4 regions of the Streptomyces sp. NPDC006602 genome follow, and region 3 is predicted to be linked to each of the others. Evidence: riboswitches for the same ligand, from Rfam matches in the RefSeq annotation. Region 3 holds a riboswitch; each other region holds the start of a gene.

Region 1 (4,389 bases), on a different contig from region 3:
TCCGTCCTCGGAACGGCGCGGAATCGGTCGCTCACCAACGTGACCGTGTTGACGCGCCAACCCTGCGGGCGGACACCCCCCGACACGTCCCCTTGCCGCCGTACGCGGGTGCGGGTGCGTGCGCCTTGCGGCGCCGGTGGCGGTCGGGCGAGGCCCGCCTCCTAGCCGACCGAGTCGGGTGGTGGGTGGGCGTAGGTCGGTGGTCTGGGGGCGGAGCCCCCAGTGACGCCCGCACCGGCGCCGGGTGATCGATCGGATCGACGGATCCTGCACCTCGGTCGCCCGCGACCACCTGGGTGCGACTTCCGTCCCGCGGATGGCGTACACTGGAGTCACAACGACGCGGGGTGGAGCAGCTCGGTAGCTCGCTGGGCTCATAACCCAGAGGTCGCAGGTTCAAATCCTGTCCCCGCTACTGAAGGCCGAGGGCCGGAATCCAGAAATGGGTTCCGGCCCTCGGTCTTTGTGTGCCGCCTGCCTTGGCCCTCGTTGTTACGAGGGGTGATCGGGTGAGTGCCCTCCGCATAACAACTGACACACCGTCAATACCTCTGAGCTTGCTGAGGCTTGGTCAACTCGCCCGTTTTTCGCCCGTCATGGACCGTAAGTCCTGGGCGGAAAGATTAATGATCAAGTGGAACAGCTTGGAATCCGGGCCCCGCGTCTATTAACGTTCGATAACGCAGCGCGGTCGTCCCAGCCGTCACAAGAGTCGGCTCCGTGCGCACGCGCCGAATCCCGCAAGGGAACCGGGGAACCACCACCTTGGGGTGAATCGCGCGGATACCACCGTGAACTCACGGCAGGTATACGCGCGTAGGAGACCTTCCTGCTCCGAACCCGTCAGCTAACCCGGTAGGCGAGAAGGAAGGAAAGGAGCACGCCCACGTGGCGTCCAACCGGCCTGCCCCAGAAGCCCCGTTCGTGCCGAGCCAGCGCGACACCGAGACCTTCGGCTACGGCACTTTCACCGACGAGGGCCCCTGGACGGAGTGGAATCCCACCGAGGACTCCATCCGACCCGTACGTGGCCGGCATCGTGTCGCCAAGCAGCGCGGCGGACTCGCCCGCAGCTCCACCGTTCTAGGCGTCGGTGTCATAGCCGCCGTCGGCGCGGGCGGCATGGCCAGCGCGCAGACCGGCAAGCCGCCGGTGTCGATCTCCCTGCCCGACCTGCCCAACGTGGGCTCCCTCATCACGGACGACTCGGACGCCGCCGAGGACTCCGTCACCGCGCTCAGCAGCGTCAGCGCGACCTCGGCCGACACCGAGCAGGGCACCGCCGACGCCGGCGAGGCGCTGCGCACCCGGATCATGGCCCAGGCCGAGCAGCAGCAGGACCAGGTCGAGAGCAAGGCCGCCGCCGACGCCGTGGCCGCCGCCGAGAAGCAGGTCGCCGAAGCGGCCGCCAAGGCGGAGCAGGAGGCCAAGGCCGAAGCCGCCGCCGCGAAGAAGAAGGCGGAGGAGGAGGCCGCGAAGAAGGCCGAGGCCGAGCGTCTCGCCGAGCTGGCGAAGCAGTACGCGCTGCCGACCTCCTCGTACACGATCACCTCCACCTTCGGTCAGGCCGGCTCCCTGTGGTCGTCCGGCTACCACACCGGCCTCGACTTCGCCGCGCCCACGGGCACGCTCATCAAGGCCATCCACAGCGGGACGATCACGCAGGCCGGCTGGGACGGGTCGTACGGCTACAAGACCGTGCTCACCCTCGACGACGGCACGGAGCTCTGGTTCGCCCACCAGTCCTCGATCAGCGTCAGCGTCGGCCAGAAGGTCAACACGGGTGACGTGATCGGGCGCGTGGGTGCGACGGGGAACGTGACCGGGGCGCATCTGCACCTCGAGGTCCACCCCGACGGTTCCGACTCCGGCATCGACCCGATGGCCTGGCTGCGGAGCAAGGGCCTCAACCCCTGAGGCCCGTCTTCCTTCTTCTTCGCTCTCGCTTCGCAGGCTCGCTCGAGATCGGGCGCCTGACGGAGGCTTCGGCCTGATCCTCGGCCCGGTCGCTTGTCCGGGGGCCACGTCCGACGTGGTTCGCGGCTACGTCCGATACGGGTTGTAGGAGTGGTACGAGTTGTAGGAGGGGTACGGCGCCGCTGGATACACCGGCGCCGTCGGCGCCGGGTATCCGTACACCCCGTACACCGGCCACGGCGGTGCGGCCACCGCCACCGGCGGTGCCGTCGCCCGTGCCGCGTGGTCCAGCGCGGGACGCGCCACGTCCCGACGCCACCACAGCTCGGCCAGCAACTCCCGTTCCCGTACGGCGAAGTCGGCCCCCGCCCGCCCACGGCGCGCGCGCTGCCGTAGGAACGCCAGTGAGGTCGCGTAGGCCTCGTACTGCGCCACCGCCCGTGCCGCGGGGCGTCCGAAGTGCTGCCGGGCGTACCCGCGGGCCAGTCGCCGTGCCCGCATCGAGCCGAGGGCGTACGGCTCGGCCGGTGTCAGCCAGCCCGCCACGGTGTACGCGGGGAGCTCTTCCCGTACGGTCCTCAGCTCACGCTGCCGGGTCCAGATGACGAGCCAGGTCAGCAGCCCGAACGCGGGGACCATGAACGCCGCGTAGACCGCGAAGAACCCGTACTCGCCGATTGTCGAGGAGCCGTTCCAGATCGCGTGCATGCCCATCGCGAGCAGCAGCCCGGACAGCGGCAGCAGGACGCGCCGCAGGTGGTGGCGCTCCGCCGAGAGCGCGGAGATGCCGAAGCCGATGCCGGTGAGGACGGTGAAGAGCGGGTGCGCGAACGGCGACATGATGATCCGCACGAAGAAGGTCGCCGCGGTGACGGAGGCGATGCCGGTGTCGCCGGTCAGCTGGTCGGTGCCGAAGGCGGTGCCGAGGTAGAGGATGTTCTCGGTGAAGGCGAAGCCGGTGGCGGTGACCCCGGCTATCACCACTCCGTCGACGATCCCGGTGAAGTCCCGGCGCCGGAAGAGGAAGACGAGTAAAACGGCCGCGGCCTTGGCCGACTCCTCCACGACGGGCGCTATGACGGTCGCGCCGAGGGTGTCCGCGCTGGAGGGGTCCGCCGTGGCCGTCGCTATCCATCTGGTCGCGAAACTGTTGGCGATGATCGCTATCAGCGCCGCCGCGCAGGCTCCCCAGGCGAAGGAGAACAGCAGATTGCGCCACGGGCCGGGTTCGACCCGGTCGAGCCACCGGAAGGCGGCGATGAGGAGCGGGACGGGCAGTACGGCGAGTCCGAGCCCGACCAAGAACCCCTCCGTACCGGTCTGCCGGCGGACCAGGGCGAGGATGACGAGCCCGGAGAGTGCGAGCAGGGTGCTCAGTGCGCCATAGCGCACCCACTTCTTCTGCCACCAGTGCGCGTGCCGCAGTGCGCCGCCGGTCGGATCACCGGGATGCGTCGGGTAGGGGGGAACGGTGGCCACGGCATTGACCCTAACGAGGCAGAGGCGCCGTCCGCAGGGGGAAGAGGGGGGTCAGGCGCCGGTGGGGGCTGGTCCTTGTGCTCTACACGTTGCTCTACGAGGTGGTTTGCCTGTTGTTCTGCGAGGTGCTCTACGAGTGCTCTACGCGGCGGAAGAGCAGGTCGTTCACGACATGACCCTTCTCCAGTCCCTGGCCCTCGAAACGGGTCAGCGGCCGGAACTCGGGACGCGGCGCAAAACCGCCCTCGCGCTGTGTGTTCTCGAAGCCGGGATGCGCCGTGAGCACCTCGAGCATCTGCTCGGCGTACGGCTCCCAGTCCGTCGCACAGTGCACGATCGCCCCCGGTCCGAGCCGGGTGGCGGCGAGGTCGAGGAACTCCGGCTGGATCAGCCGCCGCTTGTGGTGCCGCTTCTTCGGCCAGGGGTCGGGGAAGTACACGCGCAGACCGGCCAGGGAGTCCGGGGCGAGCATCTCGCGCAGCAGGATGATGGCGTCGCCGTTGCCGACGCGGATGGTGGACAGTCCGTTCTGGTCGGCGAGATTGAGCAGATTTCCCTGCCCAGGAGTGTGTACGTCGACTGCGAGGATGTTGGTGCCGGGGTCGGCGGCCGCCATCCGGGCCGTGGCCTCACCCATCCCGAACCCGATCTCGAGCACGACGGGGTTGTCGTTCCCGAACAGTTCGGTGAGGTCGATGACCCGCTGCCCGTCGATGTCGAGTCCCCACTTGGGCCACAGCCGCTGCAACGCGTCCGCCTGCCCCGCCGTCACCCGACTGCGCCGAGGCTGAAAGCTCCGGATCCGCCGCTCGAAGTGCGACCCCGCAGGATCGGCACTCGGCCCGTCGGGAAACCGAGGCTCCCCCTTGGCGCGAACATGCCGGACGGACACACCGGGCGCATGAGGGGTGGCCTGGCTGGCTTCGGGAACATCGAGGGACTCAGACACAGTGAGCCCAATTTTACGACCCCGGACCCCCGACTCGGTCGCTC
Region 2 (4,389 bases), on a different contig from region 3:
CGACGACGTCCGGCTGACCGCAGGGGCAGCGGTGGGCGATGGCGCGCAGACCGCGCGGCGGCCGGCCGAGCTGCTGCCTGAAGGCCTCGACGTCCGCGTCGGTGGGCTCGGTGCGCGCAGTAGGGGGCGGGGGCGTTTCCATGCCTGTCTTTCTATCGGTCAGTTCGCTGGTCGGATCACTGGTCGGATCACTGGTCGGAGGCGTCGGACTTGTCGACGCCGTCCCAGACGTTCGCGTACCAGGGGCGGTCGGCCGCACCCAGGTCGGCGCGCGACTGCTTGGCCGCGTCCGGGTCGATGACGACGTAACCAGTCTCCCCCGGCAGCACATAGTGGAGCCGCTGCCGGATCTGCTGCTGCGCGTACGCGTCGTCCTGCCAGCGCGCCTTGAGGTCGCGCAGCTGCTCGACCCGCTCCCGGGCCCGCTCCTGCTGCCGCTCGAGACCGGCGATCTCGGCGCGCTGGGAGACGTACTGCCTTATGGGATACGCCAGGGCCACGATCAGCGTGCACAGGACCAGGGCGAGGAGCGCGGCCCGGCCGGTGAGCCGGGAGCGGCGGGCCTGCCGCTTGGTCTGGGAGCGGTAGACGCGCGCCGCGGTCTGCTCGCCGAGCAGCTTGATCCTGGTCGCGGTGGAGAAACGGTCCCGGTCCTTCACGGCCATGTTTCCCCGCCTCCCGTCTCACACGTGCGTACGTCCCCGCACACGGTACGGGACCGGTACGGGGACGTACGTACGACTGGCTAAGGCTTTGACCCCGTAAGGGGCAGCCCTTGAAGCGGTCGGACCTCGAAGGGTCAGACCTCGAAGGGTCAGACCTTGAAGCGCGGGAAGGCCGAGCGGCCGGCGTACACCGCGGCGTCGTCGAGGATCTCCTCGATGCGCAGCAGCTGGTTGTACTTGGCGACGCGGTCCGAGCGGGCCGGGGCACCGGTCTTGATCTGACCGCAGTTCACGGCGACGGCGAGGTCGGCGATGGTGACGTCCTCGGTCTCGCCGGAGCGGTGGGACATCATGCACTTGAAGCCGTTGCGCTGGGCCATCTCGACGGCGTCCAGGGTCTCGGTCAGCGAGCCGATCTGGTTGACCTTGACGAGCAGGGCGTTGGCGACACCCTCCTCGATGCCGCGGGCCAGGCGCTCCGGGTTGGTGACGAACAGGTCGTCACCGACGAGCTGGACCTTGTCGCCGAGCTGGTCGGTGATGGTCTTCCAGCCGGCCCAGTCGTCCTCGAACAGCGGGTCCTCGATGGAGACGAGCGGGTAGTCCGCGACGAGCTCGGCGTAGTACTCCGTCATCTCGGCGGCGGAGCGCTCCTTGCCCTCGAAGAGGTAGACGCCGTCCTTGTAGAACTCGGAGGCGGCCACGTCGAGCGCGAGGCCGATCTGCTCGCCGGGGGTGTAACCGGCCTCCTTGACGGCCTCGAGGATGAGGTCGAGGGCGTCGCGGTTGGAGCCGAGGTTCGGGGCGAAGCCGCCCTCGTCGCCGAGGCCGGTGTTCAGGCCCTTGCGCTTCAGCACCTTCTTGAGGGTGTGGTAGATCTCGGCGCCCCAGCGCAGGGCCTCGGAGAAGGACTCCGCACCGATCGGGGCGATCATGAACTCCTGGATGTCCACGTTGGTGTCGGCGTGCGAGCCGCCGTTCAGGATGTTCATCATCGGCACCGGCAGCAGGTGCGCGTTCGGGCCGCCCAGGTAGCGGAAGAGGGGGAGGTCGCTGGCCTCGGAGGCGGCGTGGGCGACGGCGAGCGAGACGCCGAGGATGGCGTTGGCGCCGAGCGAGCCCTTGTTGTCGGTGGCGTCCAGGTCGAACATCGCCTGGTCGATCAGGCGCTGCTCGGTGGCGTCGTAGCCGACGAGCTCCGGGCCGATCTGCTCGATGACGGCGAGGACGGCCTTCTCCACGCCCTTGCCGTGGTAGCGGTTGGGGTCACCGTCGCGGAGCTCGATGGCCTCGAAGGCGCCCGTGGAGGCGCCGGACGGAACGGCGGCACGGCCGGTGCTGCCGTCGTCGAGGCCGACCTCGACCTCGACCGTGGGGTTGCCTCGGGAGTCCAGGATTTCCCGGGCTACGACGACGTCGATGGACGGCACGAGCATCTCCTTCTTCAATGTGACGCTGGTCTCACGGAACCACGGTGGGTTCTGCGAGACGAGCCTAACCGGCTCCGGGCGATCGGCCAGCCTGTCGACCACCTCATGGACAGAACCGAAAGTAAATTGTTTCCGAACGGAACAAAAAGCGGGGCACAAAAAGCCCCGCCCCGGTGCGTACGGGGGACGACGCACCGGAGCGGGGAGCCCGTGGGGACGGGGGTGGCCCTCACGAGGCCTCCACTATGGAGTCCACGTCCAGGAGAGCGCTGTGGTTCAGCTACGAGCCGCGTGTCACTTCAGGTGCAGCTGCTGGCCCGGGTAGATGAGGTTGGCGTCCTGGACGATGTCCTTGTTCAGCTCGAACACCTTCGCCCAGCCGCCCTTGACGTCGTTCTCCTCGGCTATGGAGCTGAGGGTGTCGCCGGAGACGACCTTGTACTCGCCGTCGCCCTTCTTGACCTTCTTGCCGGTCGGGGTGGTGACGGTCTTCTTCGAGGCCGGGCGGTCCGCGGAACGGGAGGCCTGCTGCTCGGTGGAACGGGTCGTGGTCCCCGAGGAGCCGCTGGAGGTGTTCGACGAGGTGTCGGCGCTGCCGTTGTAGGCGGAGCTCGACAGGTTCACGCCGCAGTTCGGCCAGGCGCCCTTGCCCTGGGAGGCGAGGACCTTCTCGGCGACGGCGATCTGCTGGGACTTGGAGGCCTGGTTGGCCTGCGCGGCGTACTGCGTGCCGCCGTACGCGGCCCAGGTGGAGGCGGAGAACTGGAGACCGCCGTAGTAGCCGTTGCCGGTGTTGATGGACCAGTTGCCGCCGGACTCGCACTGGGCCACGGCGTCCCACTCGGAGGCGGTGGCGGCGGAGGCGTTGCCGGCCGCCATCAGCGGGGCGGCGACGGCGGCACCGGTGACACCGGCGATGGCGATGGCACGAGTGGCCTTGGACGGACGGCGGTGCTTGCCCTTGCCGGAAAACAGCATGGTGGATCCCCTCACCGACGCCTGCGAGGTGAGCTGTCGGGTTCGGGCCGGTTGAGTTGCCCGGCCACGTCCCTTGCGGAACATGGCTTCACCCCAAGCCGGAGCCAGCTTCAACTGCTGGTCCCGGCACTTACCTTGGGTCCCCCGCTCCTGCCTACGGCGCTTTACGCGACGACTGTTCCCGTACGGCCGCTGGCAGGATTCGGCGTTGCGGCAGTCGGGGCTCGTGTTGGCGAGCGGTCCTGACGGTAGACACGCGATCCGCGGAATTTCAAAGACGATCAGGGCTTCTGAGAGTCATCCCACACTTTCACCGAACCGGACATTCAGCGCGAAATGCGGCGCGAACTCCCGCTCGTTTTCGCCCTATTCGATACCTACGATGAGGGTCTGACCGGGCGCGATGACACTCGGGTCGGCGCCGATCGCCTGCTTGTTCTCCGCGTAGAGCTCACGCCACCCGCCTTCGAGGTCAAGGGAGTCGGCGATGGACGCGAGAGTGTCTCCGGGGCGGACGGTGTACGAGTCCGCGCGGGCGGCGTGCCGGCCGCCGGAGGCGCTCGTGTCGGCACTGGCGGTGTCGGTGCCGACCGCGGTCTCGTCGGCGCTGCCGCCGCGGTGCTTGCCCGCGACGAGGGCGCCGGTGTCGACGAGGGCCGAAGAGCCGCCCTCTTGCCAGAAGTTGTCCGAGTCGTCCTGTTTCGGCGCGCCTGTGGAGTCGCCGCCGGAGTCCGGCGAGGCACTGGGGGTCGAGTCGGAATCGGCCGAGGTGTCGGACTTGGCCGGGTTGTCGCCCTCGCCGGTCTTGTCGGCCTTCCCGGAAGAATTCGACCGGGCGTCGGACGGAGAGGTCGACGCGGACGACGAAGGCGCATCCGAAGACGTGTCACCGGGCGAGTCGGCCGACGATCGGGAGGAGTCGGACAAGCCGGTCGAGCCGGACGATTCGTCGGCGCCCGAGGTCACCTCGTCCGCCACGCCCGTGTCGACGTCGGCCGCCCCCGAGTCCTTGCTGAGGCCGTTGAGCAGACCGCAGGTGGACCAGTAGCCCACGCCCTTGGCCGCGAGGATCTTCTCGGCGACGGCTATCTGCTGGGAGCGGCTGGCCTGGTCGGGGCTCGAGGCGAAGTCGAGGCCGCTGTACTGCTCCCAGTCCTCCTGGGCGATGTGCAGTCCGCCGTAGTACCCGTCGCCTTTGTCCTGGCTCCAGGAGCCGCCCGTCTCGCAGTTGGCCACCTGGTCCCACGTGGTGCCGGTCGCCGCGCTGGCGCCGGTGGCACCGAGGAGCGGGATCGCGATGGCGGAGCCGGTCACTC
Region 3 (4,389 bases):
CGGGTCTTGCCGGAGCCGGCGCCGGCCACGATGAGCAGCGGGGTGCCGTGGTGCACGACCGCGGCACGCTGGTTCTCGTTCAGCCCGTCCAGGAGCGCGGCCGGGTCCACCACCGGACGGGGGGCGCCGTCGCGGTAGTACCCTCCCCCACTCTCGGCTCCGCTCGAGCGGGGGGACCCCCATCGGTCCGGCGGCGCGTCGAACTTCCCGCCGAACAGATCGTCCGGAACCGGCTCCGGTACGTGATCGTCGTCGGGCGGCGGTGGTTCTTCCTCGTGGGCCCGAGGGGCCTGGAGGTTCGCCAGGAAGCTGTCATCAAAGAGGCTGCTCATCGCTCTCCGAGTCTAGGACGCCCCACTGACACCCCGCCGCCGCCCCAAGAACTTCGCCTGTTCCGATGGTTCAGAAGGCTCAGAAGGCTCAGAAGGCGAGGATCTTCCAGAGCTGGCCGCCCGGCGTCTTCCTGCCCTCCAGGACCGTGCCGTCACGGTCGGCGATCGACCAGGCCGAGACGTAGACCTTGCCGTCGTACGGGTCGACGGCCACGCCCGCCGGGACGGCACCTTCACGCTCGTACGTTTGCCGTGCGAGACCTTCGTCACCTGGCCGGCGAAGAGCTGGCTGACGTACAGGTCGCCCTTGTCGTTGAGGGCCAGGCCACCGATGGAGCCGAAGCCGGACTTCCAGCCGAGGATCTTGCCGGTCCAGGGGGCGACCGTCCACACGCGCGTGAGGTGAGGCCGACGCACGTCTCGCCCTCGGATCCCTCCCCGATGCACTTCTTGCCGCCCTGGCCGACCTCGGCGACGTACAGCTGGCCGTCGTCGTAGGAGAGCTGTCGCGGGTTGTCGAGGCCGGTCGCGATCACCCGGACGACGGGTTTGCCCGAGGTCTGCCCCCCGTCGGCACTGGCGGGTGCGATGCCCGCGGTGGCGGCGAGTGCTGCTCCTGTCGCGATTCCCGTGGCGACGAGTGTCCTGCGCTTCCTCATGGCCGTGCCTCTCTCACCCAGTCACGGCACCGGACCGCGCCGGGGTGGAAGCTAGCGCCCCGAAGCGGGCGGACGTCGCCACTCCAGCGAAAATACGCCCAAGTCGTGGCAGATCACTCCGGATCGACCACAAGAAGCCACGCCCTGACCCAAGGTCACGAAAATGTATCGGGCATATCGAACATCAACCTTCACAGGGGCCACACCTGTTGGCTACCGTGCCGGGCAGGCCGTACGACACCCACCGGCGAACGTCGCCGGGCCGCACGGCCTCCGCCGAGTCCGACGCGCCGCCGTGCGCCCGGAGCCGGGGACCCACCGACCTTGGGGTGAATCGGCTCGCACTCCCTTCGAGGGAAGGGCCGTAGGGCAAACCTTCCTAACCACCCGCCCGAACCCGACAGCTAACTCGGTAGGCGGAACGTGGAAGGAGTCGCCTCCCTTGGCGTCGCACCGCAAGTCGCGTCCTTCGGGTACGCGCGTAGCAGGCATCCGGACCCCTGCCCTGGCCACGGCCGCCCTCACCTCCGTGGCCCTCCTGTCCCAGACGGCCAATGCCGCCCCGTCGACCGACGACAAACCGAGCCTTGAAGAAGTCGAGAAGAAAGTCGACGACCTGTACCGGCAGGCCGAGTCGGCCACCGACAAGTACAACGCGGCCCAGGAAAACACCGTCAAGCAGCGCAAGCGCGTCGACACCCTCCTGGACGACGTCGCCCAGCGCACCCAGAGGCTCAACGAGGCGCGGGAGGAACTTGGTTCCTTCGCCGCCGCCCAGTACCGGACCGGCGCGTCCGCCCCCGACACGGCGACCTTCCTGCTCGCGGACTCCCCGCAGGACTACTTCGACCAGTCCCAGCTGATGGGCCGGCTGACCAATCGTCAGAAGGGCGCGGTCGACGACTACGTCACCGAGCAGTCCGCGACGATGGCGAAGCGCCAGGAGGCCACCCAGAGCCTTCAGAAGCTCACCGAGTCGCAGAGCGACCTGAAGACCTCCAAGGCCACCGTCCAGAAGAAGCTGGCCGACGCCCGCGCGCTGCTGTCGCAGCTGACCGCCGAGGAAAAGGCCCGGCTCGCGGCGATCGAGCAGAAGAAACAGCAGGAGGCCGCGGCCAAGGCGGCCGAGCTGGCGCGGCAGCAGGCGGCGGAGCAGAAGGCCCAGGAGGAGGCGGCGGCTCAGCAGGAGGCGAGCAGCGGCACCTCAGGCTCTTCCTCCTCCACCGCCACCGACTCGTCCACCACGGACTCCTCGTACGCCACCAAGGCCGAGAAGGCCCTCGCCTTCGCCCGCGCCCAGATCGGCAAGCCGTACGTCTGGGGCGCCACCGGCCCCGAGTCCTACGACTGCTCCGGCCTCACCCAGGCCGCCTGGAAGGCCGCCGGCGTCGACATCCCGCGCGTCACCTACGACCAGGTCAACGCCGGCACCACGGTCTCCCTCTCCGCCGCCCAGCCCGGCGACCTGGTCTTCTTCTACGACGACATCAGCCACGTCGGCCTCTACATCGGCAACGGCATGATGATCCACGCCCCGAAGCCGGGCGCGTACGTCCGCGAGGAGTCCATCTACTACGACGGCGAGTCGTCGATCTACAGCGTCGTGCGGCCGGCCTGACACGACGCTCGGAGGCGGTGCCGGCGGCCTACGTCGCCGGCACGTCCGAGATCAGTCCGCGATCAGGTCCGCGATCACGTCCACAGCACCGCGATGAAGATGTTCGCCGTGGTCAGCGCGCCGACCAGCCCGAACAGCCGCTTGTCCACCGCCTCCTCGTCCCGCTGGACGTAGACGAGACCAAGGATCACGATCAGCAGGGCCAGCTTCACGCCGATCTTGATGTTGTTGACGGACTGGTCGTCGGCCTGGTTGAGGCCGACCAGGATCACGCCGGTGACCAGCATCGTCAGCGCGCCGTGCAGCATCGCCGGGACGAAGCGGGCGGTGCCCTGGCCCATCGCCTTCATCTGGTTGAGGAAGCCGCCGAGCAGCGAGGCGATGCCGACGATGTGCAGGCCGACGAAGAGATGGATGAGTACGTCCATGAGGCCGGAGCCTAATCACGGCCTCATGCGCCACCCGACACCGCCCCTTCCCAAGGGCACCTCTCGCCCGCCTCCCGGGCTGACCGAATCTTGCACATATGCGCCCCATAGCACCCAACCGCCCTCGCGGGTACGGATTCGGCACATCGGTCATCGCTCTGCGTGAAGTAGACGGGGCCGATCGCGGATCACGGTCACATACGGTCACCCGTCGGTCAGCTGGGAGAACTTCCGCACATCGCGTTACCCCACCGTCACGGTCGGGTTTAGCGTCCTCCATCAGGTGACCGGCTCCCCACCGCCGCCCGGGCCAGGGGCGGCAGTCGGCCACCACCGCCGAGAAGGTCCGGCGGCGGTCCGCTTTCCCCTGTGCTGGTCGCCGCCGGACGCGTGACCGCCCCAGGGCGCCCTTACGTCCGCTCCGCTTGGCGTTCGTACGGACAAGGCGGTCACAAGGCGGTCGTACGAAAGGACGTGCAGTCCACGTGGCAGCGCACCGCAAGCCCCGGCAACGCTCGGTCAGCGGCACCAAGGCCCGTACGGCGGCGACCATAGCCCTCGCCGGCGCGGCGACCGCGACCGGCTTCGACGGGACCGGACACGCCGAGCCCCAGCTCACGCCGGCGCAGGTCAAGGCGAAGGTGGACAAGCTGTACCAGGAGGCGGAGGTCGCCACCGAGAAGTACAACGGCGCGAAGGAGAAGGCGGAGGCGGCCGAGACCCGGCTGGCGACCCTGCAGGACCAGGCGGCGCGCCAGACGGAGAACCTCAACTCGGCCCGGGACGCGCTGGGGACGATGGCCGCCGCGCAGTACCGCGACGGCGGCCTCGACCCCGCCCTGCAGCTGGCACTCTCCGCCGACCCCGACCAGTACCTGGACGGCGCCGAGTTCGCCGAACGGGCCGGCAGCCGCCAGGCCTCGTCCGTGGCACGCGTCCGCGAACAACTGCGGGAGATCGAGCAGCTGCGCGGCGCCGCCCACATCGAGCTCGCCTCCCTGCAGTCCCGCCAGGCGGAGCTGAAACGCCACAAGATGGCGATCAACAGCAAGCTGGACGCGGCCCGCCAACTGCTGTCCCAGCTGCCCACGGAGGAGCGCGCACAACTGGGCGAGGACGGAGCCGATCGCGCCTCCCGCTCGTCGACGACCGCCCGGGACGGCCTCGCGGCCCCCGGATCAGCCACCGCCCAGGCGCCCAACTCCCGCGCCGCGGCCGCCGTCTCGTACGCCTACGCCAAGCTCGGCAGCCCCTACGTGTGGGGCGCGACCGGCCCGGACGCCTTCGACTGCTCGGGCCTCGTCCAGGCCGCCTACCGCTCCGCCGGCATCTCCCTCCCCCGCACGACCTAC
Region 4 (4,389 bases), on a different contig from region 3:
CCGCCCTCGACGACGAGTCCATGGAGAACCAGCGGGACGTCGTCAAGAACGAGCGCCGGCAGCGCTACGACAACGTCCCCTACGGCACGGCGTTCGAGAAACTGACCGCCCTGGCTTACCCGGAGGGCCACCCCTACCACCACACCCCGATCGGCTCGATGGCCGACCTGGACGCGGCCACCCTGGAGGACGCGCGCGCGTTCTTCCGCACGTACTACGCGCCGGGCAACGCCGTCCTGTCGGTCGTCGGCGACATCGACCCGGAGCAGACGCTCGCCTGGATCGAGAAGTACTTCGGGTCCATCGCGCCGCACGACGGGAAGCCCGTGCCCCGCGACGGCTCGCTGCCCGAGATCATCGGTGAGCAGCTGCGGGAGATCGTCGAGGAGGAGGTGCCCGCGCGCGCCTTGATGGCCGCCTACCGGCTCCCGGAGGACGGCACGCGCGCGTGCGACGCGGTCGACCTGGCGCTCACCGTCCTCGGCGGCGGCGAGTCGTCCCGCCTCTACAACCGGCTCGTACGGCGCGACCGTACGGCGGTGGCGGCCGGCTTCGGTCTGCTGCGGCTGGCCGGAGCGCCCTCCCTGGGCTGGCTGGACGTGAAGACCTCCGGTGACGTCAAGGTGCCGGTCATCGAGGCCGCCATCGACGAGGAGCTCGCCCGGTTCGCCGAGGAGGGCCCCACGGCAGAGGAAATGGAGCGCGCCCAGGCCCAGTTGGAGCGCGAATGGCTGGACCGGCTCGGCACGGTCGCGGGCCGCGCCGACGAACTGTGCCGGTACGCGGTGCTGTTCGGCGACCCGCAGCTCGCCCTGACCGCCGTACAGCGCGTCCTTGACGTGACGGCCGAGGAGGTCCAGGAGATCGCCAAGGCCCGCCTGCGCCCCGACAACCGCGCGGTGCTCGTCTACGAGCCGATCGCCCCCGAAACCCCCGCCGACCAGGACGAGAACGAGGAGGCGGCCCGGTGACCGAGCTCGCCACGATGGAATTCCACCCCCAGCCCCAGGCGGGAGAGGCCAGGCCCTGGGCCTTCCCGGCGCCCGAGCGCGGGACGCTCGACAACGGCCTGACCGTGCTGCGCTGCCACCGGCCCGGCCAGCAGGTCGTCGCCGTGGAGGTGCTCCTGGACGCACCGCTGGAGGCCGAACCGGCCGGCCTGGACGGCGTCGCCACGATCATGGCGCGGGCCTTCTCCGAGGGCACCGACAAGCACTCCGCCGAGGAGTTCGCCGCCGAGCTGGAGCGCTGCGGCGCCACCCTCGACTCGCACGCCGACCACCCCGGCGTACGGCTGTCCCTGGAGGTCCCGGTCTCGCGCCTGGCCAAGGCGCTGGGCCTGCTGTCCGACGCCCTCAGGGCGCCCGCGTTCGCGGACAGCGAGGTCGAGCGACTGGTGCGCAACCGCCTGGACGAGATCCCGCACGAGCTGGCCAACCCGTCCCGGCGTGCCGCCAAGGAGCTCTCCAAGGAGCTCTTCCCGGCCACCTCGCGCATGTCGCGCCCGCGCCAGGGCACCGAGGAGACGGTCGAGAACATCGACTCCTCGGCCGTGCGCGGCTTCTACGAGAAGCACGTCCGCCCCGCCACCGCCACCGTGGTGGTCGTCGGCGACCTCACCGGCATCGACCTCGACGCGCTGCTCGGAGACACGCTCGGCTCCTGGACCGGTTCCGCGGCCCAGCCCCGTCCCGTGCCGCCGGTGACCGCCGACGACACCGGCAGGGTCGTCATCGTGGACCGCCCCGGAGCCGTCCAGACGCAGCTGCTGATCGGCCGTATCGGCCCAGACCGGCACGACCGCGTGTGGCCCGCGCAGGTGCTCGGCACCTACTGTCTGGGCGGCACCCTCACCTCCCGCCTGGACCGCGTCCTGCGGGAGGAGAAGGGTTACACCTACGGCGTGCGGGCGTTCGGGCAGGTCATGCGCTCCGCGCCGGACGGCACCGGCGCCGCGATGCTCGCCATCAGCGGCTCCGTCGACACCCCGAACACCGGTCCAGCACTCGACGACCTGTGGACAGTGCTGCGCACCCTCGCCGCCGGAGGGCTCACCGACGCCGAGCGTGACATCGCCGTGCAGAACCTCGTCGGGGTGGCACCGCTGAAGTACGAGACCGCGGCGGCCGTGGCGAGCACGCTGGCCGACCAGGTCGAGCAGCACCTGCCGGACGACTTCCAGGCGACGCTGTACCAGCAGCTCGCCGCGACCGGCACCGTGGAGGCCACCGCGGCGGTCGTGAGCGCCTTCCCGGTCGACCGGCTGGTGACGATCCTCGTCGGGGACGCGGCGCAGATCAGGGAGCCCGTCGAGGCCCTCGGCATCGGCGAAGTCACCGTCGTCTCGGCGGAGTAGGCGCACGCGCGCGTAGCGCGGTGGGCGTAGGCGCGCCCAGGGGCCCTGGTGACCGGAGAGTCACCAGGGCCCCTCCATGTCCGAATTGAGGGAGAGGTTGCCTGTCTGCCCTGTGGCATGCGCTACAAAAGCCGTGATCCGTTTGGGGATTGAAAGTTGCCGCGTTTAGCGTCATGCGGGCTGTTCGTCAGGCAGTGCGCCGCACCCGCGGCACCGGACAGTCATCGCCGAGTCCCCACATGGCGCGAGCCAGGGGAGCCGGGGACCCACACCACAAGTCCCTGGGGTGAATCGGACGCCCGCGCGCACCGCGAGGGGGCCCGTAGGAGACCTTCCTGCTCCGAACCCGTCAGCTAACCCGGTAGGCGAGAAGGAAGGAAAGGACCAGCCACCACATGGCGTTCACCTGCGCCACCGGGAAGCACCGTCGTCCCAGCCGGATGAAGCGCACCACCGCCCGTGCGGCGGGCGTGGCGGCGCTGACCACCACCGGCGTCATCGGCACCCTGGCCGCCCCGGCGCTCGCCGCCGAACCGGCCGCCGAGCAGACCGGTCTCATCCCCGTCATCAGCACCGACAACTCGATCGCCGACCAGATCGACGCCCAGGCCGCCGCCCAGAAGCAGGCCGCCGAGCAGGCCGAGGCGCGGAAGAAGGCCGAGGAGGCCGCGCGCAAGCAGGCTGCCGCCGAGGCCAAGAAGGCGGTCGCCGAGGCCAAGCAGGCCCGCGAGGCCAAGGAGCGCGCCGCCCGGGAGGCCGAGCGCAAGATCCTCAACGCCTTCGTCGCCCCCGTCTCCGGCTCGTACATCTCGACCGGCTACAAGTCCGGCGGCGCCGTCTGGTCCTCCGGCAGCCACACCGGCGTCGACTTCCACGCAGCGAGCGGCACCTCCGTCCACGCGGTCGGCTCCGGCACGGTCGTCGAGGCCGGCTGGGGCGGGTCGTACGGGAACAACGTCGTGATCAAGATGAACGACGGCACGTACACCCAGTACGGCCACCTGTCCTCCATCGGCGTCTCCGTCGGCCAGACGGTCACCCCGGGGCAGCAGATAGGCCTCTCCGGCGCCACCGGCAACGTCACCGGGCCGCACCTCCACTTCGAGGCCCGCACCACCGCGGAGTACGGCTCGGACATCGACCCCGTCGCCTACCTCCGCTCGCACGGTGTGAACGTCTGACGCTCGCGCCCGCGAACGACCCACGCGTGCGTCCCGGCATCGTCTGACGACAGACGGCTCCGCATCCCGAAGCCCCGGCTCCCCCAGCCGGGGCTTTCGGCGTTTGGGACGACCGTCTGTCCAAAAAATATCCATGGATTCCGGCCCGCCATCGGAAATTCCCGCTGATTGCAATAGAGTCACTGAACACACGTCAATCGTCGACGTTTCACGGGGATTAAAGCGGAGGTCGGTCATGCGTATTCCGGCGCACTCGGTATGCACGGCGATCCGGGACGACATCGTCGCGGGTGTCTACGAGCGCGGCAGCCGACTCACCGAGGAACTGCTCGCGCGCCGCTACGGCGTCTCGCGCGTCCCCGTCCGGGAGGCCCTGCGCACGCTGGAGGCGGAGGGCTTCGTGGTGACCCGGCGGCACGCGGGCGCGTGCGTCGCGGAACCCACCGAACAGGAGGGCGCCGACCTGCTGGAGATGCGCATGCTCCTGGAGCCGCTCGGCGCCTCCCGGGCCGCCCAGCGGCGGACCGAGGCCCATCTCAAGGTGCTGCGCGGCCTGGTCCGGCTGGGCCAGGAGCGTGCCAGGCGGGGCAACAGTGAGGATCTGCGCTCCCTGGGGGCATGGTTCCACGAGACGCTCGCGCAGGCCTCGGGCAGTGCCGCGATGACCTCGATGCTGACCCAGCTGCGCCACAAGATCGCATGGATGTACGCGGTGGAGGCGCCGGCCAACCCCGTGGAGTCGTGGGCGGAGCACGGCGGGATCGTGGACGCGGTGGCGCGCGGCGACGGCGAACGCGCGCGGGCGCTCACGGCGCTGCACACGGAGCGCGCGACGGCGGCGCACCGGCTGCG

Evidence for each region. Region 3 has a riboswitch for cyclic di-AMP ahead of ACFYO2_RS11960 (NlpC/P60 family protein). Riboswitches for the same ligand answer to the same signal wherever they lie in the genome.
Region 1: another riboswitch for cyclic di-AMP. It lies ahead of ACFYO2_RS47875 (M23 family metallopeptidase); the one in region 3 lies ahead of ACFYO2_RS11960 (NlpC/P60 family protein).
Region 2: another riboswitch for cyclic di-AMP. It lies ahead of ACFYO2_RS26345 (transglycosylase family protein); the one in region 3 lies ahead of ACFYO2_RS11960 (NlpC/P60 family protein).
Region 4: another riboswitch for cyclic di-AMP. It lies ahead of ACFYO2_RS41015 (M23 family metallopeptidase); the one in region 3 lies ahead of ACFYO2_RS11960 (NlpC/P60 family protein).

What each region holds. Positions count from the first base shown of each region.
Region 1 covers NZ_JBIAHG010000063.1:2-4,390, forward strand. The annotation lists tRNA gene ACFYO2_RS47870 (tRNA-Met) at 342-415, shown strand; cyclic di-AMP (ydaO/yuaA leader) riboswitch at 720-877, shown strand; gene ACFYO2_RS47875 (M23 family metallopeptidase) at 889-1,917, shown strand; gene ACFYO2_RS47880 (PrsW family intramembrane metalloprotease) at 2,044-3,396, opposite strand; gene trmB (tRNA (guanosine(46)-N7)-methyltransferase TrmB) at 3,527-4,345, opposite strand.
Region 2 covers NZ_JBIAHG010000011.1:93,814-98,202, reverse strand. The annotation lists gene ACFYO2_RS26360 (DUF501 domain-containing protein) at 1-142, opposite strand, end outside; gene ACFYO2_RS26355 (septum formation initiator family protein) at 189-665, opposite strand; gene eno (phosphopyruvate hydratase) at 815-2,101, opposite strand; gene ACFYO2_RS26345 (transglycosylase family protein) at 2,390-3,073, opposite strand; cyclic di-AMP (ydaO/yuaA leader) riboswitch at 3,077-3,245, opposite strand; gene ACFYO2_RS26340 (transglycosylase family protein) at 3,440-4,389, opposite strand, start outside.
Region 3 covers NZ_JBIAHG010000003.1:699,536-703,924, forward strand. The annotation lists gene pcrA (DNA helicase PcrA) at 1-332, opposite strand, end outside; gene ACFYO2_RS11955 (hypothetical protein) at 421-546, opposite strand; cyclic di-AMP (ydaO/yuaA leader) riboswitch at 1,256-1,426, shown strand; gene ACFYO2_RS11960 (NlpC/P60 family protein) at 1,434-2,609, shown strand; gene ACFYO2_RS11965 (hypothetical protein) at 2,684-3,037, opposite strand; gene ACFYO2_RS11970 (NlpC/P60 family protein) at 3,523-4,389, shown strand, end outside.
Region 4 covers NZ_JBIAHG010000033.1:28,239-32,627, reverse strand. The annotation lists gene ACFYO2_RS41025 (M16 family metallopeptidase) at 1-971, shown strand, start outside; gene ACFYO2_RS41020 (M16 family metallopeptidase) at 968-2,356, shown strand; cyclic di-AMP (ydaO/yuaA leader) riboswitch at 2,572-2,738, shown strand; gene ACFYO2_RS41015 (M23 family metallopeptidase) at 2,752-3,537, shown strand; gene ACFYO2_RS41010 (GntR family transcriptional regulator) at 3,773-4,389, shown strand, end outside.